Regions from separate parts of the Clostridium swellfunianum genome, predicted to be linked through region 1. Evidence: riboswitches for the same ligand, from Rfam matches in the RefSeq annotation. Region 1 holds a riboswitch; the other holds the start of a gene.
The links. Region 1 has a riboswitch for glycine ahead of NBE98_RS08350 (GrdX family protein). Riboswitches for the same ligand answer to the same signal wherever they lie in the genome.

Region 1 (15,159 bases):
ACCACTCATATCTATTATACCCTCTTGGAAACCAACTATTTTACCAGTAGTAACAACAGCTGCTCCTTTGAGCACATGAGTTCTTCCAGAACCAACGGTATCAACCTTGTTTATAAAGCCAGGGAAAATACCACCTTTTCCTTCAACCTTGACTCTTGGCTCAATAACATCTTTTACAGGAATTATTCTAGTTTCCTCACCAGGCTTTGCTAAATCAAAATCAATGGACTGAAGTCTTTCATCTCCACCAATTTCCTTTAATAACTCTTCTTTGTTTACATAAAGAACTCCATTGTCAACTTTAGTTTGTGGTCCAAATTGTATATCCTTTATATAAATTTTCCCAAGTTCTAGACGCAAAGCGGTCACCTCCTATATTTTTAAATTTATATTTAAGACTTAAATCTTTTGTAAGATAGTCCTAATTACCGTAAAATAATTAGTTGATAATTAAAGAGTGTCATAAACTTCCTTAATAAAGTTTTCAACGTCAGATATTGTTTTTAATTTATCTGGTGTAGCTATGTGAGCTCTCTCACCATTCTTGTAGATTATCATAGTTGGAAGTCCTAAAACTTTTTGTGATATAGCAAGTCTTCTAGCACTTGAAGTGTTTAAACTAGCAAACTTTATTTTATCTGAATACCTGTGCTCTAATTCATGAACCCCTGGCATAAGCTCTATGCATATTTCACATTTGTCCCCCCAGAAGTCTACAAATACAGGCTTTTCAGTATAATTAATAACCTCAGCATCAAAATTATCTTTGTTTAATTCTAACATCTTAAAATCCTCCTTGTTTTGTAAAATTTATTATTTATGTATCAATACAACAATATAACAAGTTAAAAAGTTATATTGTTATATTGTTATATTGTTATAATTTTTAACTTGTTATAAAATATTAAACATGAAGCTCATTAAATTCATTTTCAATATAATGCTCTGCATTTGTTGCAGCTATAGCTCCATCAGCAGCAGCAGTAATAACTTGCCTTAGAGATTTTTGTCTTACGTCACCAGCAGCAAAAACTCCTGGTATGTCAGTTCTCATTTCTTCATCTGTTAATATATAACCTGCTTCATCTAATTTTATCTTACCTTTGAAAAGTTCTGTTATTGGAAGATAGCCAACGAATACGAAACAGCCATCAACCTTAAGATCACTTAACTCACCAGTTTTTACATTTTTTATAACAAGACCTTCAAGAATTTCATCACCTTTAGCTTCTTCAACAACTGAATCATATATTATTTCTATCTTAGGATTATTAAATACTTTGTCTTGTATTGATTTAGCTCCTCTAAACTGATCTCTTCTGTGAATGATTGTTACATTTTCTGCAAACTTAGTCAGATATATAGATTCAGTTAAAGCTGAATCCCCTCCTCCAACTACAGCCACATCAAGTTCAGTAAAGAAGTCAGCATCGCAAGTAGCACAGTAAGAAACCCCTTTACCTCTTAGTTCTAACTCATTCTTAAAGCCAGCAAGCCTTGGATAAGCACCTGTAGCTATTATTATTGTTTTAGCTTCATATGTTTCCTTTTGACCTATAACTTTTTTAATCTTTCCGGAGAAGTCAACTTCTATAATCTCATCCTTGGCAAACTTGGTGCCAAATTCTTCAGCTTGTTTTCTCATTCTTTCAATTAAGCTAGGACCTGTGCAGTCTTCTAAAGAACCTGGATAGTTTTCAAGCTCGTCAGTGGTAGCTGTCTGTCCTCCAAACTTAGATCTTTCAATAAGTAAAGTATCCATTTTTGATCTCGCACCATAAAGTCCTGCTGAAAGTCCTGCAGGACCACCGCCTATTATTATAGTATCGTAAATGTGTGGCATAAAAATTCCTCCTTAATATGTGTTAAGCTTATCTTTTTATTGCATTATAAATAATATCAAAATCAATAAGCATAAAATCCTCTAATATTTTTTCAGTCCATTTTGGTAATCCAAAGTCCTTCAAAAACTTTTCAGTTGTACTAATACTGTTTTCTATTAAATCCAAGGATTGCATGTCAATAATATTATTCCTATCCTTCGATATTATAACCGTCCTATATGGTATTTCATTTGGTTTAATACTGCTCACTAGAGGATGTGTTAAAAGTCTGTGATTTAAATGTACGTAATCTCTAGCTTTTCTAAAAACCTCTAAAACGTTTCCATCTATATATTCAAGTTTATAGGTGGTTTCACATTTTTCTTTACACATAGGATTGTTAGTAACTATTATCAGCGGTTCAATCATCACTTTACCTCTCATATCAAATAGGTTTTCTGGAATTTTTTCAAAACAAAAAGACAGAAAACAAAAGCCCTTTGACCCTTGCACTCTGTCTTTATAACCTGAGAGATTTACTCCTTCGGTGCAATGCTTTAAACAAGCATTATGCTTTCCAGAGGTATGTCCACTTCCGGTACTTTTGCCTGAGAGCTTCACAGAATACGGGTTATTCTGCTTATTCCTTCGGCTATCTATATAGTTTAAACTGACAAATCTTTTTTAATTCGATTAGAATGTTGTTATTTCTACATCTTTATCAAGCTTAAGTTAAGATTTGTTTTGTTTTCTATATGGACTATCTCCCGAAAATATCATCCATCCAATATATTATTACCAAGTATTTCATTATTTATTGGAATAAATTTCGTTCTGATAATATTATATATTAAATATTTTAAAAATGCTATAACTTTTTTGAATTTTTAGTAATCAAATTGATAAATTTTTGACGCTAATATTTCAAAATCAATACTCTTCTATAAAGAAAATACCGCAAGCCCCTGTGCCAGAATGTGTCCCAACAACACAGCCAACTTCGCATTCTATAAATTCAGCACATCTTTCAGTCATATTTTCAGTTAAAGCTTCTCTAACATCTTTATTTTCTACCTGTAGAATTATGGAAGTCTCATCTTCCTTAATTCCTTTTTTATCTACATAATCTAAAATTGTTTTTGCTGCTTTTTTGCTTCCTCTAACTTTGTCCATTAAAGCTAATTCCCCATCTTTAATCTCTAATATAAGCCTTATTCCTAAAAGATTCCCTATCATCCCTGCAGTTTTCGAAAGTCTTCCACCTTTAACAAGATTTTCTAAGCTTTCAAAAGCTAAAGCACTTTTAACATGTGGAATAGATTCCAATATCTTTTTTTCAATATCTTTAGCAGCCATGCCTTGATCTTTTAGCTTGCAGGCTTTTAAAACCAGAAGTCCCAAGCCAGAAGTAACATTTAGACTATCTATGACTACTATATCTTCGCTTTCCAACATATCTCTTGCAATACATGCAGATTGGTAGGTTCCACTTAATTTCGATGAAAGATGAATAGATATAATTTTATAACCCTGGTTAATATATCCATTAAAGCAGTCATGAAATCTTTGAGGATTTATCTGAGAAGTAGTTGGGAATACTTCACTGGCTTTCATTTTTTCTAAGAACTCATTAAACTTAATATCTATGCCATCTAAATAGGATTCATCCCCAAAATGTACGGTAAGCGGCAGTACTTCAATATCATATTTTTTTATTATCTCCATAGGCAAATCTGCAGTACTGTCAGTTATTATTTTTATTTTTTCCATCTAACCTTCTCCCTTTATTTCATATTTGGAAAGCTCATTTGTCTCATTGCTTCATAAGCAACTATTGCTACTGTATTAGAAAGATTTAGCGAACGAGTACTTGTCTGAAGCATAGGAACTCTAATTAAGGCTCCATCGTTGCTGTTTCTTATGTATTCTGGAAGCCCAGCAGATTCTTTTCCAAATATAATAAAATCATTTTCATTATATTGCACTTCTGTGTAAAGCTTACTGCCTTTTGTGGTTGAAAAATAAAATGTTCCATTCTTATATTTTTCTTTAAAGGCTTCATAGGATTCATGTATTTCCATATCTAAATACTGCCAGTAATCAAGCCCTGCTCTCTTCAAATGTTTTTCATCAAGGCTAAAACCTAGAGGCTTTATAAGATGAAGCTTTGAGTTTGTAAGCACGCAGGTTCTTGCTATATTGCCGGTATTTTGCGGAATTTCAGGTTCAAATAGTACTATATTTAAGTTCAAGTTAATTGCCTCCTAATGTTAAAATTTACTACAACATATTAATATTATCCTATAAATTTGTTTTAGTAAAGAGAGACTAATTGAGTACAAATTTCTCAATAGCTTTCGCAACACCATCATCATTATTTGTATCAGTAACGTAGTCTGCTATTTCCTTTACTTCATTCTCACCATTTCTCATTGCCACTCCCATTCCTGCATACTGAAGCATGGATATGTCATTTTCATTATCTCCAATACACATAATCTCTTCTCTTTTAAAGTCATAGAACCCAGCTAAAACTTCAACGGCTCTCCCTTTTGAAACTCCACTTACCATAGCTTCAATGTTGTTGCTAGCAGAGCTTACTACCTCCAGTTCCTTTAATTTCAGTAAATCTCGCTTCGCCTTTATAATTTTATCAGAATCCTTATCGATGCAAATACATTTTAAGATCTCATCTTCATATTCCATTAATGTCTTATCCCATTCTTCTATAACTTTAATATTTATCTGATTGTGTTTTGGCAGAGTCTTATTTATTTTTACATAACCATTTTCAGGATCAAATCTTTCCATAAACACTGTATCGCATGTATTAAAGTAAAAAGTTATGTTATGTTTTTTATATACCTCAAGAATTTTTTTAGAGTTTTCATAACCTAATACTGACTTATATATAACCTTGTTTTTATCTTTTTCCCTTATATATGCACCATTTGAAGCTATAACAGGCACTTCTACACCAAGCATATCAGCGTAGAATCTTGCTGAAGTAAACAACCTGCCTGTGCATACAGTAACTTTAACACCCTTCCCATGGGCAAGCTTAATAGCTCTAAGATTTCGCTGGCTCACTTCCCCTCTGCTATTTAAAAGTGTACCATCCATATCTAAACATATTAATTTGAACATTCTTCATTTCCTCCTGTGAATCTGATTTATTATATTTTGATTATAACAAATGTTCTACTTATAAACAAAAAACACGAGAATTACCTCGTGCTTATATTTGACTATATAACTACTTTTATTCAGCAGAAAAATAATTGGAAACACCTTTTGTAATATTTATACCAAAATTTTTCAATACTTCATCTTTCATAAGTTTACTTCTATCCTCATAATTACTTATAAAGCCTAGTTCCAGTAAGACACATGGAACTTCTGAATTTCTTAAAACAGATAAGCTTTCTCTGGCTATTCCTCTATCTTCCCAGTTATCATTTTTAATAAGTTCCTTCTGAATAGTTCGTGCAAGTTTTATTCTTTCATCCTTTTGAAAACCATTAACATCATAATAATAAGCCGAAACTCCCTTATATTTATCTATTTTATTACTATTAATATGAACAGATACAAATAAGTCTGCTGAAGCTTCATTAGCTATTTTAGCAATTTGGTTTAAGTACAAGAGTTCATCCTTTTCTCTTGTTTTTACAACCTTAAAACCGTTAAACATTAGCTCCTCTGATGTGAAATTTACAATTTTAAGAGTTATATCCTTCTCGAAGAGGCCATTATAACTGGCACCTTTGTCTTCCCCGCCATGGCCTGCATCTAGTACCACAGTGGCTCTAAAAGGTTTTTCTTCTTTTGCTATTAGCACAACGATTTTTTTAGCGTCATTGCTGTCTACATTAACAAAGTTATTTTCATTATAGGCCTTTTTTATTTTAATCATTAAGTTATTTGAAGAATCATCATAGTAAATATCTTTGTTTTCAGAGGATTCCTCCACTTTAATGTTCAGCTTTTTTATTTCATCCTTTTTAAGACTTATGTCTATATATTCCTTGCCTTCTTCCCACTTAACCAGTGAGTTATTGCTTTTACAATCTATTATATATTTTTTGAAATACTTGCTTTCTGAGTAAGTTATACTTCCATCCTTATCACCAGCTAATACCTTATAGTTTAAAGCAATCTTTTGTTTTTTAGAAATAGTACTATCGTTCGACAAACGTTTATTAATTGCGAAAATCAAGTTCAAAAACATTAACAAAAAAACAATACACCACAGTCCAAACCTTCTTTTGTTTTTAACTCGTACATTCATAGCTTCCCCTTAAACTCCCCTATTACATGATTATAGCTTGTCTTTTTTTAATAATATAACAACCTATCAAAAAAATCAATTTTTACTAAGCACATATTTTTATTAATTGAACTTTCATTGATTAAATTTCACTGCAGATAAAATCAAATTTAAAATGCCCATGGAGTTTAGTTCCATGGGCATCAACATAATTAAATTTGGTGCGGATAACAGGAGTCGAACCTGCATGGTTTCCCGCCAGAACCTGAAACTGGTGCGTCTGCCAATTCCGCCATATCCGCTAAAATTATTTAAGTCTTATCTTTCTATATAATACCATAATTTTTTTAAAAATCAAAGGTATTTTATTAGAAAAATAATACTTTTTTAACAGATATCTTAGGGTAGGTTGCTGTCTTTTTATGTATTCCTCAATAAAATTGTAATAAGCACTCTTATCGTACTGAACAGGAGCCTTACTGCCATAGTATTCCCTGTAAGCTAACTCAGCTACCTCCTTAATTCTTTCTGACAGATTAGCAGGCATTTTCTCTAGCGCTTCCAATTCGGGTACATATTCAGATTGATTATACCCTATAACTGAAAGTCGATCCAATGAATATTTATATAAGGGAATAATACTCTGATTGTTTATAATAAAAGTTTTCCTTCTAGAATATATCAAAAAAATCACTGTATTTACGAAAACCAAAACAGATAAAAATTTAATAATCTTTAATAGTAATGGTGGAACGACCAAGCCATATTTAGTAACTGATGAAGAATATTCATTACTAGCATCCTGAGGCTTTTTAGGAATATCAATATTAGGTTCCACTTCCTGCACTGGGTCAGGCTTTTGTTCTAGCTCTGCCTCTTTTTCCTCTTGGTGTATTGCTTCAACTGCATAAGGCACCGCATCTACTGTATACCAGATACCTGTATTCGTATCCTCTTTATATAAGACTTCCGTCCAAGCATGAGCATTTTCGTTTCTTACTACATAAAAGTCATTCTCGTCTTTCTCCTGACCCATATTAAAGCCCTCTACATATCTAGCAGGTATGCCAGCTATTCTACACATTATTGTTTCAGCTGTGGCAAAGTAAGTACAATATCCTTTTTTTTCTGTGAAAAGAAAGTAATCCAAGAACTCCTGACCTTCTGGTATAGAGCTAACCTTTAGTGTGTAAGGAAATGCTTTATTTAAATATTCTCTAATTGCTTGAACCTTTTGAAAATTAGTCTTTTTACCTTTTGTAAGGCTACTTACAAGATCATACACCCTTTGACTTATATTATCTGGCACTTGAAGATACTTCTTATAAGAGCTATTATAATGCTCATTATCAGTCTCTCTATATGATTGTGAAGAGTTTCCACTGTTAAGAAGCCTTGCTGCTCTACTATTTAAGTCGTAGAAATATACCGTATAAGGTTTTTCTATTATACCGCTGCTCATAAAAGTAGATGCTTCATCATAGAAAATATAATCCATGTCTAAGTTTACGTTGAAAGAAAGCATTGGGGTAAAAATAGTAGAACTGTTCAATTCTTCAGGATGAATCTCTATTTCATTGGTGGCATCTGCATAGTCTTTGGAAAATAAATCTACAAGCATTGAATCCTCAGGCCTTACTCTTGAAGTATATTTTTTTTCACTCTGACTCCAGGAGTATCCATCGTAAAAATCCTTAACGCTTCCTTTTAAATAGTAAGGCTTATCACTTCTTACTCTAAATGCAACAAGCTTATTTAAAGTTATGGGACCTCCAAGCTTTGTGCTTTCATAGCCTGAAAAAGATAAATCATACTTATACTTCTTTCCCTTTTGTTCTCCATTTTCAGCTCTATTACCAAACTTATTGTAAAATCTGCCTTGAATATCCGATCCATATTTACCTTTATAGCTTTGAGGCAGCAGATTTGAAATTCCCGCAATTATTAGGCTTAAAACAACTGTATATATAATTAGGCTGGTGCCTCTTATTCCAACTTTTATACCGCTTTTGGTTAACTTTTTTGTTTTTTTAACAAATTCATTAATACTGTATGTTACCAGAGTAATAAAAACATAAAGAAAAAGATATTTTTTTATTTCCTCTGTATAACCTAGATACCAAAGTGTTATCAGCATTGTAAGAATAGCTATGATAGTGAAATTAGGAAGACCTCGGGTTGTCAAATACATCATTATATAAGTTAAAACCGGAATAACTATAATGAATATAGGCAAATAGTTATTATAGTCAGTAGCTTTATTTTGTGCAACTAGAGAATTTATAATATTAAAATTCTCTATAATGTATTTACTAAACATAGAGTTTACGTAATCAGTTTTTGAAAAATAATAGAAGATAGTTACAGCAATAATTAATAAAACAACTCCAAGCTTCACTGATTTTTTTCTAACAGAACTAGTAATCCAGCAAAAAAGCATTCCGGTGAGTATCAGTGCTGAAATAAAGCCATAGTTTAAATTTTCTATCTTATAACTTATTTTTGCTAGTGTTACAACAAATAAAATATTTATGTATATTAACAGCATGTAGATTTTATTATTTTTAAGAAAGCTCATTTTCTCACCCTGCTTTCTTTTTTGTTTACAATCTCATTAAAGCTGCAGCAGTCTATACCGACCCTTTTGAGAATGTCTAAATTACTCAAATCATTCAACTCACTAGCACAATAAAATACAGTTATGTTATATCCTCTGTCCTTTAAAACTATAAGGATATCCTTTAGTTCTTTACTCACTCCAATACATATTATGCCTAACCAGCTTAGTTTTGGTATTTTAGTGGAATTTGAATTCAAGAATTTTGCAAAACTTTTCTCACTATCGCTTTTATGAGTGATAAAAAACTCCATAAGCTCTCCAAAATCATCTCTGCTGTCTATTTCAAACCGCCTTTCAATTGAAGCATTTATAAATAGTTTTACCTTTATTCCCTTAAGCTCCATATAATTTACTACTGATACACATAAATCTATTAGCTGTTCTTCAATCATTTCGTTATTGTCATTAAAAAAATTGTCTTTGCTCATATCAAGAAACAGATTGCTCTCTTCGCCTGACACTGTATCCAAATCTCTTACATAAAGCTCTCCATGCTTTGCGCTAACCTTCCAATTAACTCTTTTTAAGTTATCACCCTGATAATACTTTCTTATATCTTTTGTACTATACAAGTCTTCAATTGTAGTTTTGCTGCTAACTGCATTTTTAAAGATGTCACTCCCTTTTATCAAAAATTTATCCAATTCATATATCTTAGGATAAACCTTTACAGGAAAGCTCAAATTCATACTTTTACTCCGTTCAAATACTGAGAATAAATCACTAATACTCAAATTGATTTCTCCAAAATTATATATGCCTCTTGAATTAAACCGTACTATAGTTTTTAGCCACTTGCTTTCATCAATCCCAAGCCATACCGCATCACCGATGTATTTGGGACTTATCTTTGCTAGAGTTTTATTTTTTAAAACCACGTATGGAGCTGGAATAATTCCGTAATTTTTTATAATAGTTGTAAATTCATGATTGTCTCCCGTACAGTATACAGCTTTATTAAATTTTAGCTGCACAATTATATTCTTTGGTTTAAACAGGATGTATAGCAAGCTGATTAAAAAAGTCAGAAGTAGACCATGAAATATCCTATACGGAAGGTTACCTCCCTGAACTAAAGCAAATATATAAGAAAAAAACATAAGTACTATATATTTAATGTTCATCTTAAACATTTTACTTCACCTTTGGCACTGATACAGTTTTTAAAATATCTATAATTACTGAATTACTATCATAATTGCTTGCTCTTGCAAGTGCGGAAACACTCAACCTGTGACTAAGTACTAGTAGAGCATTTTCTCTTACATCCTCTGGGATAACGTAATCTCGTCCATTGATTAATGCAGATGCTTGAGCAACTCTTAGCAGAGCCAGAGAAGCCCTTGTGCTGCTTCCTAGAATTAAATATTTATTATTTCGTGTTGCATCAGCAATGCTTGCTATGTATTCGTTTATTTCATCTGTAACATAAACATTTCTAGCCTGTTTTTGAAGTTCTAATATATCTTCAACCCCTGCAACTCTTCCTATTTCTTCAAGAGGTTGATTGTTTCTATAAATCTTAAGGATATTGGCTTCATCCTTTCTATCTGGGTAGCCAATGCTTACTTTCATTATAAATCTATCCAGTTGAGCCTCGGGAAGTACAAAGGTTCCCTCGCTTTCAATAGGATTTTGGGTAGCTAATACAAAAAATGGTCTGTCAAGATGGTAAGTTGCATTTCCTTCTGAAACCTGCTTTTCTTCCATAACTTCAAGGAGTGCTGACTGAGTTTTAGGAGAGGTTCTGTTAATCTCATCCGCGAGAACAATATTTGCAAATACAGGTCCCTTTCTAAACTCAAATTCCATAGTTTTTTGATTGTATATTGATATTCCTGTTATATCTGAAGGTAATAAATCTGGTGTGAACTGAATTCTGCTGTAGGTTAAACTTAAAGACTTTGACAATGCTTTTACAAGTGTGGTTTTCCCTACCCCTGGTACGTCTTCAATTAATATGTGTCCGTCTGCTATGATTCCCTTCATAATATTATAAATCTCATATCTCTTACCAATTATCACCTTTTCAACATTATAGACAATATTTTTTATTAATTGCTGTGCATCCATAATTTTTACCTCCAGTATAAATTTGAAAATTTTAAATATATAACTAATATTATACTAAAAATAAATTTAATTCTACTATTAACTTTCATATTTTACATAATTTTGTTTATTTAAATATAAATAAAGACAAGCTTAATGCTTGTCTCATATTTCTATTGTTGTGGTGTTTGTTGAGTTTGTTCTGGTGCAGAATTTACTGTTGGAGCAGGTGCTTCAGTTTGAGGTTTCTTCTTTGTCCCCCTCTTAACTAGGCCATCAATCTTCTTATAGGTCTCATCTGAAACTGTTTCTTGACCAACGAATTTGCCATTTTCATATATTTTCTTATAAACTTTAACCTTATAGCCTATTGAAGCCTTTTGAACAGTTTCGGTCTGTCCTTCATACATATTTGGATCATCAACATACTTAATAGTTGGCTCTATTGTACCATAAGTTTCGCTAACTAAATCGTAGGTTTTTGCAGTGAGACTTTTATCTGAATAAACATTAAAAATTAAGGTATTACCTTGCAAATATCCATCTATATATATAGGATACTGAAGAGTATTTTTAAATTTATAGTCGATGTTTCCATAATCAACAGTTGCATCCATACCTAATCCTACATAATGAGATGGCAGTGAGTGATGTCTTCTTTCTGTTGCATTTATATTAGCTCTAATAACCGCATTGTATAAAGTTGAGGAAACTTGGCATATTCCCCCTCCTATTCCTGAGTCTAATTTATTATTTACTATTACTCCTGCTTCTTTGTATCCTCTTGCAGCTGTTCTTTGTCCAACAACATCGTTAAAGCTAAAGGTTTCACCAGGCATAAGAAGTTTTCCACTAATACTTTTGGTTGCTAACCTTATATTTTCAATTCTATTTGCGGTAGAACCAGAAAAGCTTGTACTAAATGTAGAAAATTTTGTATTTACTTTAGAAAGCTGTTCTGCAGTAACTGAAGCCTGTAAAACATCAATAGGAGCTTCCAAATCTAAATCTCCACTTATATCCCCATTTATTTTATTTATTATATCCTTCTCCAGTTTTTCTGCATCAAGCTTTGCACCGTTCTTTTCTGGAGTTACTGAAAACTTCCCAGCGCTAAATGCTAGTGTTGCATTAACAGGTGCTTTGTCTAGTTCCTTCTGCATGCCGGCAACTAATTCTTTAATTGGTTTAGCATCATAAGAAAATTTAAGTTCAATATTTTTAGGTTGTGGTGATTTAACAAGCTTATAGCCTTGAATAAAGTTATGTTCTTTTCCATAGGCAAAGGCTTGGTTAACTGCTTCTTCTATATTGTAGCTAGCATTCAGTTTTGCATAGTCAATAGTATAAAGCTTTTCCCCACCTTTAATAGTAAACTTTTTCTTTAAAATAACATCACCATATTTTTCTTTTAGTATTTTTGCAGCTTCATCCTTTGTTTTTCCCGATAGATTAATATCTTGTATAGCCACCTCAGGGTAAATAACCTTGGAATAATCCTTTACTGCATTATACATGTATCCACCACGCGCACCAACAGCTCCTCCAGTAACAAGAAGCAGTGAAACAACTGTAATCAACATTGTTTTTTTCTTCATATGTATCCCCTCTTTCTATTCACGTTAACATTATACTATAAAATATAATTGTTTTACATATATACTGACGTTTTTTATGTAATTTTGTTCAAAATTTAACTGGGTTATGGTAAAATAATTTCGAAAATATAAAATTAACTGCAAATTAAATATCAATATAGGAAGGTGAAGTTATATGAATTATAACAATGAAAAACTAAAGTATTATCTTGAAAGTATTTTAAACATACCAAGCCCTACAGGTTATACACACAAGATTATGGATTTTATAAAGTCAGAGCTAGATAGTTTAAAAGTTCCATATATCATAACTACAAAAGGTGCATTAATCATAAGCCTTAAAGGGAAGAATGATAGCTATCAAAGAACCTTTTCAGCACATGTAGACACTTTAGGTGCTATGGTTAAGGGAATAAAATCAAGCGGAACTCTTTCATTAACGCCAGTTGGTGGATTTATGATGTCTTCTATTGATGGAGAAAACTGTACTATAGAAACTTTAGATGGAAGAGTTTACACAGGTGCAATACATACCACTAAGCCATCTGTACATATTAGCGGTCAAGAAGCCACTGACCTAAAGAGAGTTCCTGAAAATATGGAAGTTGTGTTAGACGAAAGAATAAGTTCAAAAGCAGATACAGAAGCGTTAGGTATTAATGTTGGTGATTTTATATGCTTTGATGCGAGAACGGTTATAACTGAAAAAGATTTTATTAAGAGCAGACATTTAGACGATAAGGCAAGCGTAGCAGTTCTTTTATATGCAATAAAGCATTTAGCTGAAAACAATATAGGACTTCCTTATACTACAAATTTCTTTATAAGCAATTACGAGGAAGTTGGACATGGAGCTTCAGCATCTATACCTGAAAATACTAAAGAATTTATCTCTGTAGACATGGGTGCTCCTGGCCTTGACCAAAATTCTTCTGAGTTTGATGTCTGCATCTGCGCTAAGGATTCCTCAGGACCTTACGATTTAGAGTTAAGAAAGAAGCTTATAGAAATTTGCAATAAAAACAATATAGGCTACAAAATTGATATATATCCATACTACGGTTCAGATGCCTCAGCTGCTTTAAGAGCTGGATGGGATATGAAAACTGCTTTAATTGGACCTGGAGTATTTTCTTCTCATGCTTATGAAAGAACTCATTTGGATGCTGTTTTAAATACTTTAGATTTAGTAGTTAAATATTCACTAGAAAAATAAAGCATAAAGAGTACCATATGGTACTCTTTATCTATTTATAATTTAAATTTAATTAATTTTGTATTTTACAAGCTCAAAATTCCCCTTATCACTATTATATACCGATAAATACAACGCCTTGTCATCTTTCGACCATTCACTGTCAAAGTATGCAATTCTAGAAACGATTAAAAAATGTTGTTCCCCAGAATTATTTTTTGTATCCTCAGCCCAGCTTTCTATTTCCTTATCCTTATTTTCAAACTCTTCTTTTGTAAGTTTGTATTTGTTTTTTAGATTGCTTAAATCAGCAATGTATATATTGGAGTACTCCTTATCAATAAAAAGCTGTTTCTTTTCCTTTACCTTGCAATAAGGAGTTGTACTTCTCTCAAATTTCGCATAGCTTATATATTTTCCAGAATTAGACCATGAAGCATATTTGCCAGCATCAATAAGCTTGCTTTCTTTGGATTCAATGTTAAATACATAAATATTTTCCTTATTTTCGTAAAGTAGATTTTTGCTGTCCTTAGAAATTACAGGGTTATATCCGTCAACTATTTTCACCTCTGAACCGCCATCTGAAGAAATCTTATAAATAGCTGGCTCCTTTTCAATAAAGCCATGACCATCAGGACTTGGAAGTACAGTTACCTTAAAAAATATAATATCGCCTTCTTGTGTAAAGTTGGGCTTAGCAAAAGACACCTGTGAATCCTCAGAACCTATTAATTTATGTATTTTTCTCGTACTAACTTCCATTTTATATATTCCATCTGTTCTGGCAAAAGCTATTATATTATTGTCTTTTTCATAATATACTGGATTGTAGCAATTCCCAATGGTAGTAAGCTGTATTAAATCATTCTTATTTAAGTCAAACTCATAGATATTATCCCCTGAACTGTATAGAAGCTTTGTGCCATCATAATTCATTGAAGGAGTAAAAAATCCACCCTCTGAGATTGCTTCACCTTTGCTTTGCTCTGAGTTAATGCTTACTGCGCTGGCCTTATTTACAGAATTACGATTTGAACCAAAATTCATATTTATTGTAATTGCAGAATATGTAAGTATAACAGCAATCAAGCTGTATCTAATAAACTTTTTATTCATTAAAGCCACCCGAACTTTCATTTTTGTATTTATCTCTTAGTGTTAGTTTCTATAAAATTTATAATTTTATCCATGCATTCTTTATAATGATTTTCAAACAATTCCTTAAACAATAAATTATGACCATTATATTAAATATAATTTATCACAACAAATAATGATTATTATCTGTTATTATGTTATTATTATTTTATAAAATGATTTAGATATACCATTATTGGGAATTATAATCTTAGATTTTAAGTACAGGAGGAAATTACATGAAGGTCATTTTAATAAAATTTGCTCTTGAGAAAGCGGGTGGTAATTTTGGATCTTAATAACATAGACCTTTCCTGTGTGCTCGTAATATTTGGTGGCACAGGAGATTTAACCCATAGAAAGCTGCTTCCAGCTATATATAACCTGAAACACAGTGGAAAACTGCCAGACAGTTTTGCTGTTGTGTCTATAGGCAGGAAGGACTTAACTGATGAGGCTTA
Region 2 (15,159 bases), 210 kb from region 1:
TTAAAAGGACATGCAGAAATCTGCATGTCCTTTATCTTACTTCTCGCTCTTTTTTGGAGCAAGTATCATTATCATATTATTGCCTTCAAGCTTAGCTGGCTTTTCAACAACCGCTAACTCTCCTAGCTTATCTACAAAATTTTTAAGCACTGTATAGCCCACGCTAGTGTTGGCCATTTGTCTTCCTCTAAATCTTATAGTAACTTTTACCTTGTCTTCATTTTGCAAGAATCTTCTAGCATTATTCGCCTTGACTTCTATATCATGGTCTTCGATGACAGGGCTCAGTCTGATTTCCTTAAGGTCAACCACCTTTTGATTCTTTTTGGCTTCCTTCTGCTTTTTAGACTGCTCATAGATGAACTTGTTATAGTCCATTATTCTGCACACAGGAGGAGTAGAATTTGGAGATATCATAACCAAATCCAAATCCTTTTCTCTAGCAAGCCTTAAAGCATCAACTGTTTTTACTATGTCGCTGCCCTCTTCCCCTACTAACCTAATTTCTCTTTCTCTAATTTCCTCGTTCATTAATACATTTTTACTAATATTAAAACACCTCCAAGTATTTTGTTTTTTCATATATATCAAGCTATGTAACAAAAGCCAGCAATACAAATATAGTATTGACAGCTTTTTAAAATGCTACTCCGCAAGACATTCAGCTAAGCATTCTTCAATAACTTCTTCTGTAATTAGGATTACTTTTTCTTCGTTCATTTTCCCTCCGATTTAATTAAAATACTGCACCAAAATAGTATATGTCAGCAAGTATCATTTAGCACACACCATAAGCAAAATTTTAAAATCAGGGATTAAATTAGAAGATGCTTTTGAAGTTTATACGAATTGCCAATTTATATTAACTAGTTTCTAATCTATATAATTTTAATATTTGAATACTACTGATTTTGTAATTTGAATTGTGTATTTTAGTAATTTTTATTCTTATGCAACCATACAAGTATAATACACTTTATAAAGAAACACAAGTTCTTTTTTAGTCAATGATATCTATTCTATCTTTCAGAACGGAAAGTCATTCCTCTAACAATAGCTAAATGTGCCTCTGAGACAGGAGGACATATCTTTAAAATGGAATCAACTATAAAATCAATATTGCTGTCATCAATCTTTTTTGATTTTATATCGGATTCTTCTATGATACTTTCACTTTTTATAGATTCATAAATATCTTTAACCTTAGGATTTTCCATAGCAGTAAGGCTTTCAGTGCATTTCTCTGAAAAATACAAAACCCCTTCCACTACAACAAATTGTCCATATAAATATTCCTTCATGCATGAGCTTCCTTTAGATTCTGAGTCACAAGCACATTCATGCTGCTCATGTTCAATATGTTTTAAATCAAGCCTGTAATTAATATCTTTTCTTGTTAAAACACATCTTTCACCGAGCTCTAATAGTCTTTCTTCCATATGGCTAGAAAAGTTTTCTCCTAGCTCAGATATGAACTGTCTAATAGAAATTGTTCTTTTCATGTTATACATTTTTCTCAAATCAAAATCTCCTCTTTAAGCAAAAACATATGCTGTTTTTGCTTCTATCAATTATATTAGTTTAACACTATTTTTAATAAATAACAATAATTTTATGCAAAAAGCTGCTGACCTTTCTCGTTATCAGCAGCTTAAACGCTTAAATAGTCTAGTTTTATTTATTTTTTTTGTTAATATAAATATAAACAGGAAGTCCAAGAAGAGTTACTATCAAACCATAAACTGCGTAAGCAGTATCAGTTAGCAGTGTACTTACTAATATATAAATTCCGCCTGCTATGCCTATAAAAGGTATTATAGGGAAAAGAGGAACTTTATATGGCCTTTCAATGTGTTTATGCTTTGATCTTAATATGAATATTCCAGCTACAGTCATGACGAAGAATATCCACATAACAAAAACAGCTAAGTTTGTTAAGGTTTCAAAAGAGCCGCTTAGCACATAAAGAGCAGCCAATACCACTTCGAACACAAAAGCATTTACTGGCGTTTCAAATCTGTCGCTTATCTTTCCAAAGAATTTTGAAAAAGGAAATAGATTTTCTTGAGCCATGGCAAAAGGCACTCTAACGCCTGTCATTAAATAGCCATTTAAAGCTCCGAAAATTGATACTAATATACCAACAGAAACAAGACCAGCCCCAGCCTTTCCAAACAGTATTACAGCAGCATCAGAAGCAGCCTTTGGAGAAGCTATAACCTCTGAAACAGGCATAATCTTAACTATTGCTATGTTAATAAGTATATAAACCACTATAGTTGCAGCTAAACCAATTATTATAGATTTAGGCAAATCCTTTTTAGGATTCTTTAGTTCGCCAGCCATGTTTCCAACACCAACCCAGCCGTCGTAAGCCCATAAAGTACCTAGTATGGCTGCGCCAAAGCCTGCTAGTCCTGTTGACGCAGTTGCAGCCTCAGGTGCTGAAAAGCTGTTTACCTGGCCTTTTATAAGACCAAAAACTATGATAACGAATATAGGTATAAGCTTTCCTATTGTGGAAATTAATTGAACCTTACTGCCAAGTTTGGTTGAAATAATATTTAAGAATGATATAAATAATAGCATGAAAATAGCTAAAACCTTTTGTTGTCCTGCTGTCATAGGCACAAAGTAAGTAGCTTGTGTTACAAATACTATTGATAACGCGGCAGCTACACCTGGAACGTATACAAGTGCTTGAACCCATCCAAACAAGAAAGCCCACTTTTCACTGTAAAGTTCCTTTAGGTATACAAATACTCCACCTGTCTTTGGAATTGCAGCAGCAATTTCTGCAACCGTAAGTGCAGAAGCCATTGTAATAATGCCTCCTATTACCCACGCTAAAACTCCAAGCATTGGTGTTCCTGCATTTTTAAATACTGATGATGCTTTAAAGAATATTCCGGAGCCGATAACTACTCCAATAACAACTGTTATGGCTTCCATCAGCCCTATTTCTTTTTTTAGGGTCTTTGGAGAATTTAATTTCTTGTCATCAAGCTTACGAGCTTCCATAATTTTATCCCTTCCTTCTAAAATATTTGAAGATTCCTAATAACCTGCCCTATTACAAAGTTTCCCTCATTGAAAGAACAGTATTCCAATGCAAAAGGACAGAAAGCAAAACAGCACAAAATAACGCTATTTTACTCCCTGTCCTTTTATCTGAAAGTTTCCTTATAATAAGTTGCTTCTTTGATGCTGCATTTAAGCAGTCTCTCCAGGGTTGTGTCAAATTATTGTACAAAACCTGAAAGCTTCAGAATAAAACGCTTAGCCGCATTAATTCCTTTCTCCTACGGTTATCCTTAAGGATATCTCCAATAATTTTCATTCACTTATTAAATTATATTTATATTTTACAAAAATTTTTAATTCCAGTCAATTATTTTTAACAATATATTCGATTATTTACGACATTTTTTACTATTTAATACTTTTACAGCAAAAGAGGCAGTTATCTTATCAACTGCCCCTCTAATAATTATTATATACGGCATCTATTCAATTTCTGTTGGATACTTGATTCCCCACTGGCTTCTAAGCTCATCCATTATTCTAATAGTGGATAAAGATTCAGCATGAGGCATTATTTTGTTTTCTGTTTCTGATTTTCGCAAAGAGTCCATAGCTGCAGCTGCTTCATAATTATATCCATTCCCCTCAAGAGGAATTTCTACAGTAACAGGTTCTTCTCCTATTACATTTAAGGTTGCTTTAGTTGCTCTTGAGAAGTCTGGTATATAAATAGATCCTTTGTTACCAATAATCCTGGCTTCCTTAGGGGTTGGAGTATTAATAGCACAAGATAAAACAGCCATCTCGCCTTTATCGTACCCTAAAAGCATTGAAGATTGCTGGTCTACTCCTGTTTCATAGAGACTTGTGATTCCAGTAATCTGGCTAGGAAATCTTCCAAATATCTTAGAAGCAAAGGAAATCGGATATACGCCCACGTCCAATAGGGCTCCTCCTCCTCTTCCTGGGCTAACCTTTCTTTCTTCTGAAGGTCCTTCCCTTCTGAATCCAAAGTCGGCTGTAAGCATACGTAAATCTCCTATAACGCCTTGTTCAAGCCAGGAATTTACCTGCTTCATAACAGGGAAGTATCTAGACCACATAGCCTCCATTAAAAATAGATTTTTCTCCTTTGCCACCTTGATTACTTCTTCTGCCTCTTTAGCATTGATTGTAAACGGCTTTTCACAAAGCACAGGCTTTTCGTTATTTAGACAAAGCATTATATTGTTCTTGTGAGCTGTATTGGGAGTAGCAATATAAATTATATCTACTATTTCATCCTTAACTAATTCTTCGTAGCTTCCATATACTTTAGTCGCGGAATATCTTTCACCAAATTCTTTTGCTTTTTCTATAGAGCGAGAGGCCACTGCATAAAGCTCTGCATCTTCAAGAGCACTTAAGCCTTGAACAAAGTTATTAGCAATAGTACCTGTGCCCATTATTCCCCATCTTATCATTTTATTCATCACGACACCTATCCTTACTTAACTATGAAGTGAGAAGTATTGCTTTGCGTTATTATAGCAAATACCTTTAACAATGGTTTCTAAAAGCTCCATATCCTCAGGAACTTCTCCATTTTCAACCCATTCACCTAATAAGTTGCAAAGAATTCTTCTAAAGTATTCGTGTCTGGTGTATGATAAGAAGCTTCTTGAATCCGTCAGCATTCCAACAAAACGGCTCAATAGTCCAACATTAGCTAGTGTTTTCATTTGTTCTATCATGCCTTCTTTATTATCTAGGAACCACCAAGCTGATCCAAACTGAATCTTTCCTGGAATATTAGTTCCTTGGAAGCAGCCCATCAGCGTTCCAAGCACATAGTTATCCTTTGGATTTAAAGTATATAATATAGTCTTAGGAAGAGAATTCTCAGCTTCTAACGAATTCATAAACTTTGAAAGAGAGTCAGCTATTTGTTCATCATTAATAGCATCATAGCCTGTATCGGCTCCTAATTTATTAAACATTTTTGAGTTATTGTTTCTTAAGGCTGCAATATGGAGCTGCATAGTCCAGCCTAATTCAGAATACAATCTTCCCAAGAACTGCAATGTGTATGTTCTAAACTGGCTTTCTTCCAATTTTGTAAAGCTTTCACCTTTTAAAGCCCTTGTAAATATTGCTGATACTTCTTCCTTTGAAGCTTCTGCATAGTCTATGCTGTCTAGACCGTGGTCAGATAATCTGCAGCCAACTGTGTGGAAGAATCTAACTCTTTCTTCAAACGCCGATAAGAAATCATCATAATTTTCAATGCTTTTATCAGTAACTTGCTCTAGCTTTTTTACCCAAGGCAGGAAGGTTTCTTTATTTACCAAAAGCCCTTTGTCTGGTCTTAAAGTTGGCAGAACATTTACGTCAAAATCCTTATCTTCTTTCAGCTTTATATGGTACTCTAGAGAATCTACTGGATCATCAGTTGTACATAAAGCTTTAACATTGGATCTTTTAATTAAGCCTCTTGCAGTGAAGTTTTCTCCAGTAATCAAACTGTTTACCTTCTCCCATATTGCAGGAGCAGTTTTTTCGTTCAAGATTTCATATATCCCAAAGTATCTTTGTAATTCCAAATGAGTCCAGTGATAAAGCGGATTACCTATAGTCATTGGGATAGTCTTTGCCCATGCCATAAACTTTTCAAAATCGCTGGAATCTCCAGTAATGTATTTTTCGTCTATACCATTGCTCCTCATTGCTCTCCACTTATAGTGGTCACCATATAACCAAGCTTCAGTTATATTCTTAAATTTTTTATCCTCAAAAATTTCCTTTGGACTTAAATGACAGTGGTAATCTATAATAGGCATTTCTTTTGCATAGTTGTGATAAAGCTTTACCGCTGTTTCATTTGATAATAAAAAGTTTTCATCCATAAATTTTTTCATAATTTTCACCTATTCTTTTTAAATTTTAATTATATTTTTAGTAACAATTAATATAAAATTTTTATATTATCCTTTTGGGGAGCTAAACTCTTTCGGAGACTTATCATAATACTTTTTAAAGGCTTTGCTAAAGTAATTCTGATCCGAATATCCAACCTCTATAGAGACTTCCTTTATGGATTTCTTACCTTCTCTTAGAAGCTGCTTTGCTTTTTCCATCCTTAGCTTTATGAGGTAGTCCTTATAGGTCAGCCCTACTTTTTTGCTGAATACTCTACTCAAATAAAAACTACTGACAGAAACATAGCTTGCAATCTCCTCCAAGCTTATTTCCTTTGTATAATTCATTTCAATATACTTCTTTGCAGTTTCTACAATCTCCATATTATTGCTGCTATTTAAATCGGACTTCTCTTCTGAAGAATCTTCTACAGAAGTATTTATACTTGCTCTCTCGTTAATCTTTTTTATAACCCTATTAACGGAATCTAGAAATTCAGCATCAGAGAAGGGCTTTAGCAAATAGTCAAAAACTCCTATAGTAATACCCCGTTTGGCATATTCAAAATAATTGTAAGCTGTAAGTATTATTATTTCTGCATCTTTGTTGTTTTCTTTTATTTTTTCACTTGCCTTAAGGCCATCCATTATAGGCATGTTAATATCCATTAATATAATATCTGGTTTTAAACTTAAAGAGCTTTGTACAGCCTGCTCGCCGTTTGAAGCTTCACCTGCGACTTCTATTCTATCTGAAAAATATTTATTAACGATAAACTTCAAAGCCGTTCTTTCAAAGTCCTCGTCTTCAACTATCAACATTTTCAGCATGCATATCACCTTCTTCCACAGGTATATTAATGGTTATTTTTGTTCCCTCTCCTTCTTTGCTTTCTATCGCTATCAAGTCCTGTCTATTATAATAAAGTTCTAATCTTTTTCTTATATTTTTCAGACCAAGTCCAGTACTTGTTTGGCTTCTTTTATTATTCTTGTAATCTTGAGACATGCCTACGCCATTGTCTTCTACAATCACAACACAAAATCTTCCTTCTATGAAGGCACTGATTGTTATTAGTCCATCTGTCTCCAAGCTGCTAACTCCATGAGTTATTGCGTTTTCTACTAAAAGCTGAACTATCATTGGCGGTATTTTTATTTTCTGAACTTCTTTTTCAATATTAAACTTAAAGGAAATTCTTCCCTGAAATTTAGTTTCCTGTATAAGTATATAGGCCCTAATATTTTCTATTTCTTCATTTAAAGTTACTAACTTGTCTACACTAGTTAAATTGAATCTCAAAATTTTAGATAAAGCCCCTACCAAATCTACTGTTTTATTTGCCTCTTCAAACATAGCCATTCTGCTTACTGTATTTAAATTGTTAAATAGAAAATGTGGATTTATTTGCATTTGAAGAGCTTTAAGCTGTGTGTCTTTTATGAGCTTATCTTTTTCTGCACTCTTAAGCTTTTCCATATGATAATTTTTTTCTATTTCAGCCTTTTGATTTAACTGTTCAATAAAATCCCTTAGCTTATTCTTCATATGATTAAATGTTTTTGTTAAGTTATCAAGTTCTTTATATGACTGCTCTTCAATATCTGGTATGTTCCAATTTGAATGATACAATTGATTTACTGATACTAAAAGCTTGTTTAGAGTGTTTTGAATATCACGATTAACTGCCCAGAATAAAAAGGCATTAATAATTATAGCTACTATCAGCAGCAAATATAAATTTGTATTTACAACTTCGTATTTATCCAAAATATTTGAGTAATAAGTATCAGTAAATTGAAGGTACGCTGAGGTTAAACTGCTGGAATGCTGAGATATATAAAAGTTCATTCTTCCAAGCCTGAGGTATTGTTCATAGGTTTCTATGTCTAATTTTTCTTTTGCGATTATTGAATATGTTTGTTCTTTATATAATTCAAACATATTTGTCAAAGTTCTTAGATAAATTGAACTATTTTCATCCTGGTTCGCATAAGGGGCTAATTCTTCAAGCAAAACTCCTACCTTTGTATTGCTCTCTACGAATTTCTCATAATTAGCTGTATCATGAGACTTAATATATGATTCGAAATTAACCCAGCTATTATTCAAACTTACAGATAAGTCACTAAACTTAATATTGGTCCTCATAGAGATGTTATATTGATTTACAATGTTATTTTTCATACTGTTTGAATATAAAAAGCTGGTAGTCATTACGGCTATTATAGTTAAAAATGTAATTATCAATCTTCTATTAATGGACTTATTCTTTCTCTTACTCATATGCCTAGTACCCCTTATTCACCATGAACTATGCCAAAATAATTAATAATGCAAATCAAGTTATTACTTTGTATTTATGATTTCATTAATTAAGTCTTTATACTCTCCTGCGTATTTATCATATAGCTTTAAAGCTTGTTGACTAAATTCATTATTTGATTGAAGAACAGTTACTTTTACACCGTAGTCCTCCATTTTTTTTCTACTGCTTTCTTCCCTTTTAATCCATTCTTTTCTTTCTAATAAAGCAGCTTCAGCAGCAGCTTCTGATACTATTTTTCTATCTTCTGTTGATAATTTCTCCATTACTCTAGAACTTGCTACAATAAGTTCGGGAATTCTAATATGTTCATCCACGGTAAAAAACTTAGCAACCTCATAATGCTTTGAAGACTCAAAGCTAGGCCAATTGTTTTCCGCACCATCAATTACTCCTGTTTTAAGTGCTGAGTATACATCACCGTACGCCATGGCTATAGGAATTGCGCCTATAGCCTTAACAAGTTCTATCACTAAGCCTGTTTCTGGAGTTCTGATTTTCAAACCCTTCATATCCTCTGGACTTTTAATTTCTTTCTTTGAGTTGTAAAAACTTCTTGTCCCTGCATCAAGCCATGCCAGCCCCATAATTCCAGTAGATTTCTCAAGCTTAGTTAAAACTTTTTCCCCTATATCTCCCTCAAGCACCTTAAACATGTGCTCTCTATCTCTATAGATATAAGGAAGCATTAACACTGACATTGATTTCTCATGTTCAGTTAACGTGGTAATGCTTAGCCTTGCAAAATCTACTGCTCCAAATTGAATCTGATCTGTAATAGATACTTCGCTTCCAAGCTGTCCTCCTGAATAAACCTCAATCTTTATTCTTCCCTGAGTTCGCTGGTTTACCAAGCGAGCAAACTCCTTATCACCTAAAGTTGTAGGATAATCCTCAGGCTGATTTTCTGCCAGTCTAAATATTATTGTTGCTTTTTCAGTCTTAGCAGTATCTTTAATAGACGTGTTAGTACAACCAGTTAGCCATATTGACGAAAGAGTTAAACCCAAAAAAATGCTTAACAATTTTTTTAACATTTAAAAGTCCCCTTTATTGGTTAGAGTGTTACTCCGGTTTTAAATATTGATATTTCCCTATAATCATTCTTTTCGTTATTTACATGTTCTCCATTAGCTACTTTCACTAGGTAATTAACAAAATCCTCCAATACCCTGCTCATAGCCTCATTTTCCAGCAGAATTCCTGCATTAAAATCAATCCAGTGAGGCTTCAATTTATAAAGCTGTGTATTGGTTGATATTTTCATTGTAGGAACAAAGCTTCCAAAAGGAGTTCCTCTGCCTGTTGTAAATAAAACCATGTGGCAGCCTGAAGCTCCTAAAGCTGTAGCAGCCACCAAATCGTTTCCCGGTGCATTTAAAAGGTTTAAGCCTTTCTTTTTAAGTACTTCACCATACTTTAGAACATCTACAACAGCAGCCTTCCCCCCCTTTTGAACACAGCCTAAGGATTTTTCTTCAAGCGTAGTGATTCCACCTGCTTTGTTTCCTGGAGATGGGTTTTCATAAACTGGCTGCTTGTGTTCTATAAAGTAGCTTTTAAAATCATTTATTAAGTTAACTGTCTTATCAAAAACCTCTTCATTTATAGCTCTATTCATTAGAAGGGTTTCAGCGCCAAACATCTCTGGAACCTCTGTAAGAACAGTTGTACCTCCCTGAGAAATCAAATAATCTGAAAAAGCTCCTAATAGAGGATTTGCTGTAATTCCAGAAAAACCATCAGAACCTCCACATTTTAATCCAATTTTCAGTTCATTTATGGAAGCTTTCTCACGAGTATCCTTTATCATATTCTCGTAAAGCTCTTTCAGTAATTTAACCCCTTCTTTGATTTCATCGGAAACCTCTTGAGCAATCATGAACCTAGTTCTCTTTTCATTATACTGACCTAAGGAGGCAATAAAATCCTTCATTCCATTATTTTCACAGCCAAGTCCTAATACTAGTACTCCTCCTGCATTTGGATGCTTTGCCATATCACCTAAAATAGTTCTAGTGTTAATATGATCGTCCCCTAATTGAGAACATCCATAGTTATGCTTGAACACTTTAACTGCATCAATATGTTTTACATTAACTTCTTTAGTAAAACTGTCAAGTATCTTTTCAGCTATTCCATTTACACATCCTACAGTTGGAATTATCCATAACTCATTTCGTATACCTATATCACCATTTTCACGTCTATAGCCATTAAAGATTATGGATGACCTTGGGCTAGTTAATTCATTTAATAGTTGATTAAATGAATATTCTACCGAACCTGCTAAATTAGTTTTTACATTGTGAGAATGAACATGCATGCCTTTTATAATACTTTTTTCTGAATGACCTATAGGAAATCCATACTTTATAATATTTTCTCCTTGTTGAATATCCTCTATAGCAAACTTGTGCCCCCTGATAATGTCATCTGATAGTTTTAGCTGAATTCCGGATTCATCTATTATGGAACCTGCAGATAAATCCTCAAGAGCTACAGCCACATTGTCTCTTTCATTTATCTTTATAAATTTCTTCATAATATAATCTCCTGTAATGCCTTTTTCATACCTAGGCTTTCTATTTTATTCAGGTGTTCAAAAACCATGTCTGTTAATCCATCTATGTCGTTCAAGTCTAATTTCCATACTTTTTTTAGAGCTAAAACTTCTTTTACAACTTTAAGCAAATCTTCTTTGCTTCCCTTATTATCTTCCCAAATATTACTTATAAATTCTAGTACATCTTTATCATCTGACAAAGTAATTTTTTCTCCAGCTCTTTCACCTTTATAAAAGCTTATTAGTGCTGCTAAAGAAAATGTTAACCTTGCTGGCAGCTTCCCTGTGCTATTTTTATATTCCAGTATCGAAGGCAACACTCTAGTTTCAAACTTACTCATAGAATTTAGGGATATGCTCATTAAATAGTGGTTTATATATGGGTTTCTAAATCTATCCAATACATCCTTTGCAAAGCTTTCTAACCCTTCTTTTTCTGAATTTAATGTAGGAATAATTTCATCGAAAATTGCTTCTCTGATATATTTGCCAGTATCATCATTTTCCACAGCATCTCTAACAGTTTCTAGGCCATATAAATATGCTACGGGCATCATGGCTGTGTGTGCACCATTTAGTATTCTAACTTTTCTAGTACGGTAAGGAGTAAGGTCATCAACAACTAATACATTTAGGCCGAGTTTGTGGGCAGGGAATTCCTCTTTAAGCCACTGAGGTCCCTCTATTACCCAAAGATGAAACTGTTCTGCTTCTACTAAAAAGCTATCTTCAAAACCTAATTCTTTTGTAATTTGCTCTATTTTATCCTTAGGATATCCAGGTACAATCCTGTCAACTAAGGTGTTGCAGAATAGATTTGCTTTATTAATCCACTTTACAAAGCCTTCCTCTAGTTTCCATAGTGCTGAAAGCTCTAAAACTATCTCTTTTAGTCTCTCTCCATTTTTTTCTATTAACTCACAAGGCAGGATTATTAGCCCTTTAGTTACATCTCCATTAAAAGCCTTATATCTGTGATATAAGAATGAAGTCAATTTTCCTGGAAAACTGCTTTGAGGTGCATCTTCTAATTTGTCTTCTTCATTAAATACAATTCCTGCTTCTGTTGTATTTGAAACCACAAATCTTAACTCTGGATTTTCTGCTGCCTTTAAGTACTCTTCATATTGATTGGCAGCACTAATAGCTCTAGTAATACAATTAACTACTTGTTTTTCACTTACAGCTAGTCCGTTTTTTATTCCATTTATATATAAAGTATACAATCCGTCTTGTTCATTGAGTTTAATGGCCTTATCAGCTCCTCTTGGCTGAACTACTAAAACACCACTATTGAAGTTCAATTCTTTGTTCATACTGTCAATAATCCAGTCAGTAAAAGCTCTTAAAAAATTACCTTCACCAAACTGAATAATTCTTTCAGGGTATTTTTTATAGTCTTCATAAATTGATTTATTAAGTTTCATTTTTCCTCCTATTTTGCAGATAGAATTATTCATTTTAAAAGAAACGGTAGAGTATTATGCTTCCTCTACCATTAAGATATCTATATAATAGTTTTTAAGCCTTAAGCTCCTTTTAACAGTTAGAGAGAATATTTCTAGAAGCAGCCCTCAGTTCCTCGATTGAAGGATATTCAAGGTTTTCATCTATGGATAAATCTACATTTAAAAGAGCATGTATTCCAGCTTGTATTTCAGGAGTAGCTTTAATAGGGCTATGTTTTACTTTGTTAGCTGCCTCATCAAAACCAATAGCATCTTCTCCTGTAACACCTTGTTTAACAAGAATGTAGTGCATTAGCACATATCTTGGATTTTCCTTTGGAAACAGTTCAGACAGAAGTTCCATTATTCGATCTTTTTGATCATCACCATATGGGAAAATACGTTTGGAATAAGCCTCATAACTTCTTTCCTTCTCTTCCTTGCTTTTAAAACTAAATAGATCTCCAAATATACCTGACATATCCATCACCTCATAATTGCAATTTTCTTATATGGAAAAACCTCCTGCAATTGCTTCCAGGAGATTTTTTCACTAATTATTTCTTTGTAGGGTTAATTACTGCTTTAACTTCATCTTTATCAATATTTACTTTATCAACAACTTGAACACCAGTATCGATAAGCTTTTGAGCAGGTTTCTTTCCATTTGCTAAATCAAAAGCAGTCTTTACGCCTTCATAACCCATCATATATTGCTTTTGAAGAATTGTAGCAACTTCAAATTGTCCTTCTCTAATCATTGTTTCGATTTCTTTAGAGAAGTCAAAACCTACCATAACTACATCATTACGCTTAGCTTCTTTTAAACCAGTAACGAAACCAACTGTACTACCGTTGTTTGCACCGAACACACCTTTTAAGTCAGGATAAGTTGTTAAGAAGTCTTGTGTAAATCCAACAGCTTTTGTTATATCGCCATCATTTACTTTTACGTCTTTATTTAATACTTCCCAAGTTTTTGGAGCATTTGCAGTCCAATATTCATTAAATCCCTTTAGACGATCAATTATTGTTTGAGATCCACTGTTACCAATCTGGATAGCAACTTGTGCCTTAGCAGTTTCAGATACACCTTTGTTCTTTAAACGAGCTATCATTTCTTTTGCTGCTGTTTTACCAGCTTCTACATTGTTAGTCATTAGTGCAGCACTATAATTTTCTGTGTTAATCATAGTATCTACAATCACAACAGGAATATTAGATTTAAAAGCATCTGTTACAGGGTTAGCCATAGCTGTGCTATCTACAGGCCCAATTACAATCGCATCTGATTTAGCAGATACAGCATCTTGAAGCTGTTGAACTTGTTTCTCTATTTCTGCTTCACTTGCAAGACCAGTAACAACTAAGTTTACACCTAATTCTTTAGCAGCGTCTTTAGCACCTTGCTCAACAACTGACCAATATTGATTACCAAGAATTTTAGTTAAGAAGTAAACAGTTTTTTGCCCTTCTTTTTTCTCTGCTGCTGTTCCTTGTGTACTCGCTGTCTTTGAACCGCAAGCTGCAAGACCTAAAGTCATAACAGTACTTAATAATATTGCAATTGCCTTTTTCATATAATTTCTCTCCCTTAAATTTTATTTTTATATTGGCGAGTTTTCACTCGCTAATTACTAATTTATTTGCTCTTTTTGTGACGTCTAGCTTCCATAGCAACAGCGCCTACTAGAATGACACCTATTATAATCTGCTGCCAGAATGAACTAACACCATTTAGGTTCAAACCGTTTCTTAGAACACCCATGATAAGTGCACCGATAACAGTATTGATTATTGTACCTTCACCACCGTTGTTTGAAACACCACCAACTACTGCAGCTGCAATAGCTTCCAATTCGTATCCTTGTCCAGCCATTGGCTGTGCAGAAGATATACGAGAAGTAACTAAGATACCACATATAGCCGCTGAGAAACCACTCATGCAGTATGCAAACATACGAGTACCAACTGCATTTATACCGGAAAGTTTAGCTGCTTCAAGATTACTACCGCAAGCATAAATCTGACGACCAATACGAGTCTTAGCAAGAACAAAGTATAATACAAGAGCATATACAGCTGCTATAATAACACTGTATGGTAGACCACCGTTTATACGGCCACCACCTAAAACATAGAATGCATCTTGTACGGATTTACTTGGTATAGCATTTGTATAAATAGGTTTTCCATCAACTAGTACGTTAGCTAGTCCACGGAATACCCACTGTGTACCAAGGGTTGCGATAAATGGTACAACTCCAAGTACTTCAATAGAATATCCATTAACAATTCCCATTAATATACCGAATACTAGTGCTATAAGAATACTTAAGATTAAAGGAACACCAGCAATGAGCAGTACAGTTACGATAATACCCGATAACGCCATGGACGATCCTGCGCTCAGGTCGGTACCTCCGCATATAACGCAGAAAGTAAGTCCAACACCTATGATAGTATAGGTTACAACCTGCTGACCTATATTAATCAAGTTACTTGGTGCAAGAAACAGGTTAGGCTTTAGTATAGCAAATGCTGCGAATAGTACGATTAATGCTGTACCTGATAACATAGCCCTTTTTGTACTTACACTAAATCTATGAGCTGAAGATTCTTTTGGTTTGGCATTCAATGTCTGATTCAAGATAACAACCTCCTACAAGCGAAATATAATTTTAAATTAAAGAATATAAATGAGATTTAATTACTTAGCTTTCTTTTCAAGCTTGTTATAACCAGCTGCGTAATACATAATTTCTTCTTGAGTTGTCTTTTTTGTCTCTAACTCTGCATTTATTGTACCTTCATGAACTACCATTACACGGTCGCTCATACCAAGGATTTCAGGTAACTCAGAGGAAATCATTATGATAGCAACTCCCTGGTCACTT

Region 2: it holds a riboswitch for glycine, as region 1 does, so the genes downstream of both, NBE98_RS07330 (APC family permease) here and NBE98_RS08350 (GrdX family protein) in region 1, are expected to answer to the same signal.

Annotation. Positions count from the first base shown of each region.
Region 1 is NZ_JAMOFV010000006.1:1,817,845-1,833,003, reverse strand. Features, by position in the region: gene NBE98_RS08365 (glycine/sarcosine/betaine reductase component B subunit) at 1-360, opposite strand, end outside; gene NBE98_RS08360 (thioredoxin family protein) at 451-783, opposite strand; gene trxB (thioredoxin-disulfide reductase) at 905-1,843, opposite strand; gene NBE98_RS08350 (GrdX family protein) at 1,872-2,252, opposite strand; glycine riboswitch at 2,336-2,406, opposite strand; glycine riboswitch at 2,410-2,603, opposite strand; gene NBE98_RS08345 (DegV family protein) at 2,754-3,593, opposite strand; gene trmL (tRNA (uridine(34)/cytosine(34)/5-carboxymethylaminomethyluridine(34)-2'-O)-methyltransferase TrmL) at 3,608-4,075, opposite strand; gene NBE98_RS08335 (Cof-type HAD-IIB family hydrolase) at 4,152-4,970, opposite strand; gene NBE98_RS08330 (N-acetylmuramoyl-L-alanine amidase family protein) at 5,086-6,114, opposite strand; tRNA gene NBE98_RS08325 (tRNA-Leu) at 6,313-6,395, opposite strand; gene NBE98_RS08320 (transglutaminase TgpA family protein) at 6,401-8,671, opposite strand; gene NBE98_RS08315 (DUF58 domain-containing protein) at 8,668-9,846, opposite strand; gene NBE98_RS08310 (AAA family ATPase) at 9,848-10,786, opposite strand; gene NBE98_RS08305 (VanW family protein) at 10,939-12,363, opposite strand; gene NBE98_RS08300 (M42 family metallopeptidase) at 12,539-13,579, shown strand; gene NBE98_RS08295 (hypothetical protein) at 13,628-14,677, opposite strand; gene zwf (glucose-6-phosphate dehydrogenase) at 14,978-15,159, shown strand, end outside.
Region 2 is NZ_JAMOFV010000006.1:1,612,753-1,627,911, forward strand. Features, by position in the region: gene infC (translation initiation factor IF-3) at 37-582, opposite strand; gene NBE98_RS07325 (hypothetical protein) at 1,020-1,511, opposite strand; gene NBE98_RS07330 (APC family permease) at 1,675-3,021, opposite strand; glycine riboswitch at 3,150-3,240, opposite strand; gene NBE98_RS07335 (Gfo/Idh/MocA family protein) at 3,507-4,496, opposite strand; gene uxaC (glucuronate isomerase) at 4,515-5,921, opposite strand; gene NBE98_RS07345 (response regulator transcription factor) at 5,988-6,752, opposite strand; gene NBE98_RS07350 (sensor histidine kinase) at 6,730-8,208, opposite strand; gene NBE98_RS07355 (TRAP transporter substrate-binding protein) at 8,272-9,285, opposite strand; gene NBE98_RS07360 (UxaA family hydrolase) at 9,306-10,793, opposite strand; gene NBE98_RS07365 (tagaturonate reductase) at 10,790-12,241, opposite strand; gene NBE98_RS07370 (hypothetical protein) at 12,354-12,743, opposite strand; gene NBE98_RS07375 (ABC transporter substrate-binding protein) at 12,820-13,842, opposite strand; gene NBE98_RS07380 (ABC transporter permease) at 13,905-14,912, opposite strand; gene NBE98_RS07385 (sugar ABC transporter ATP-binding protein) at 14,973-15,159, opposite strand, start outside.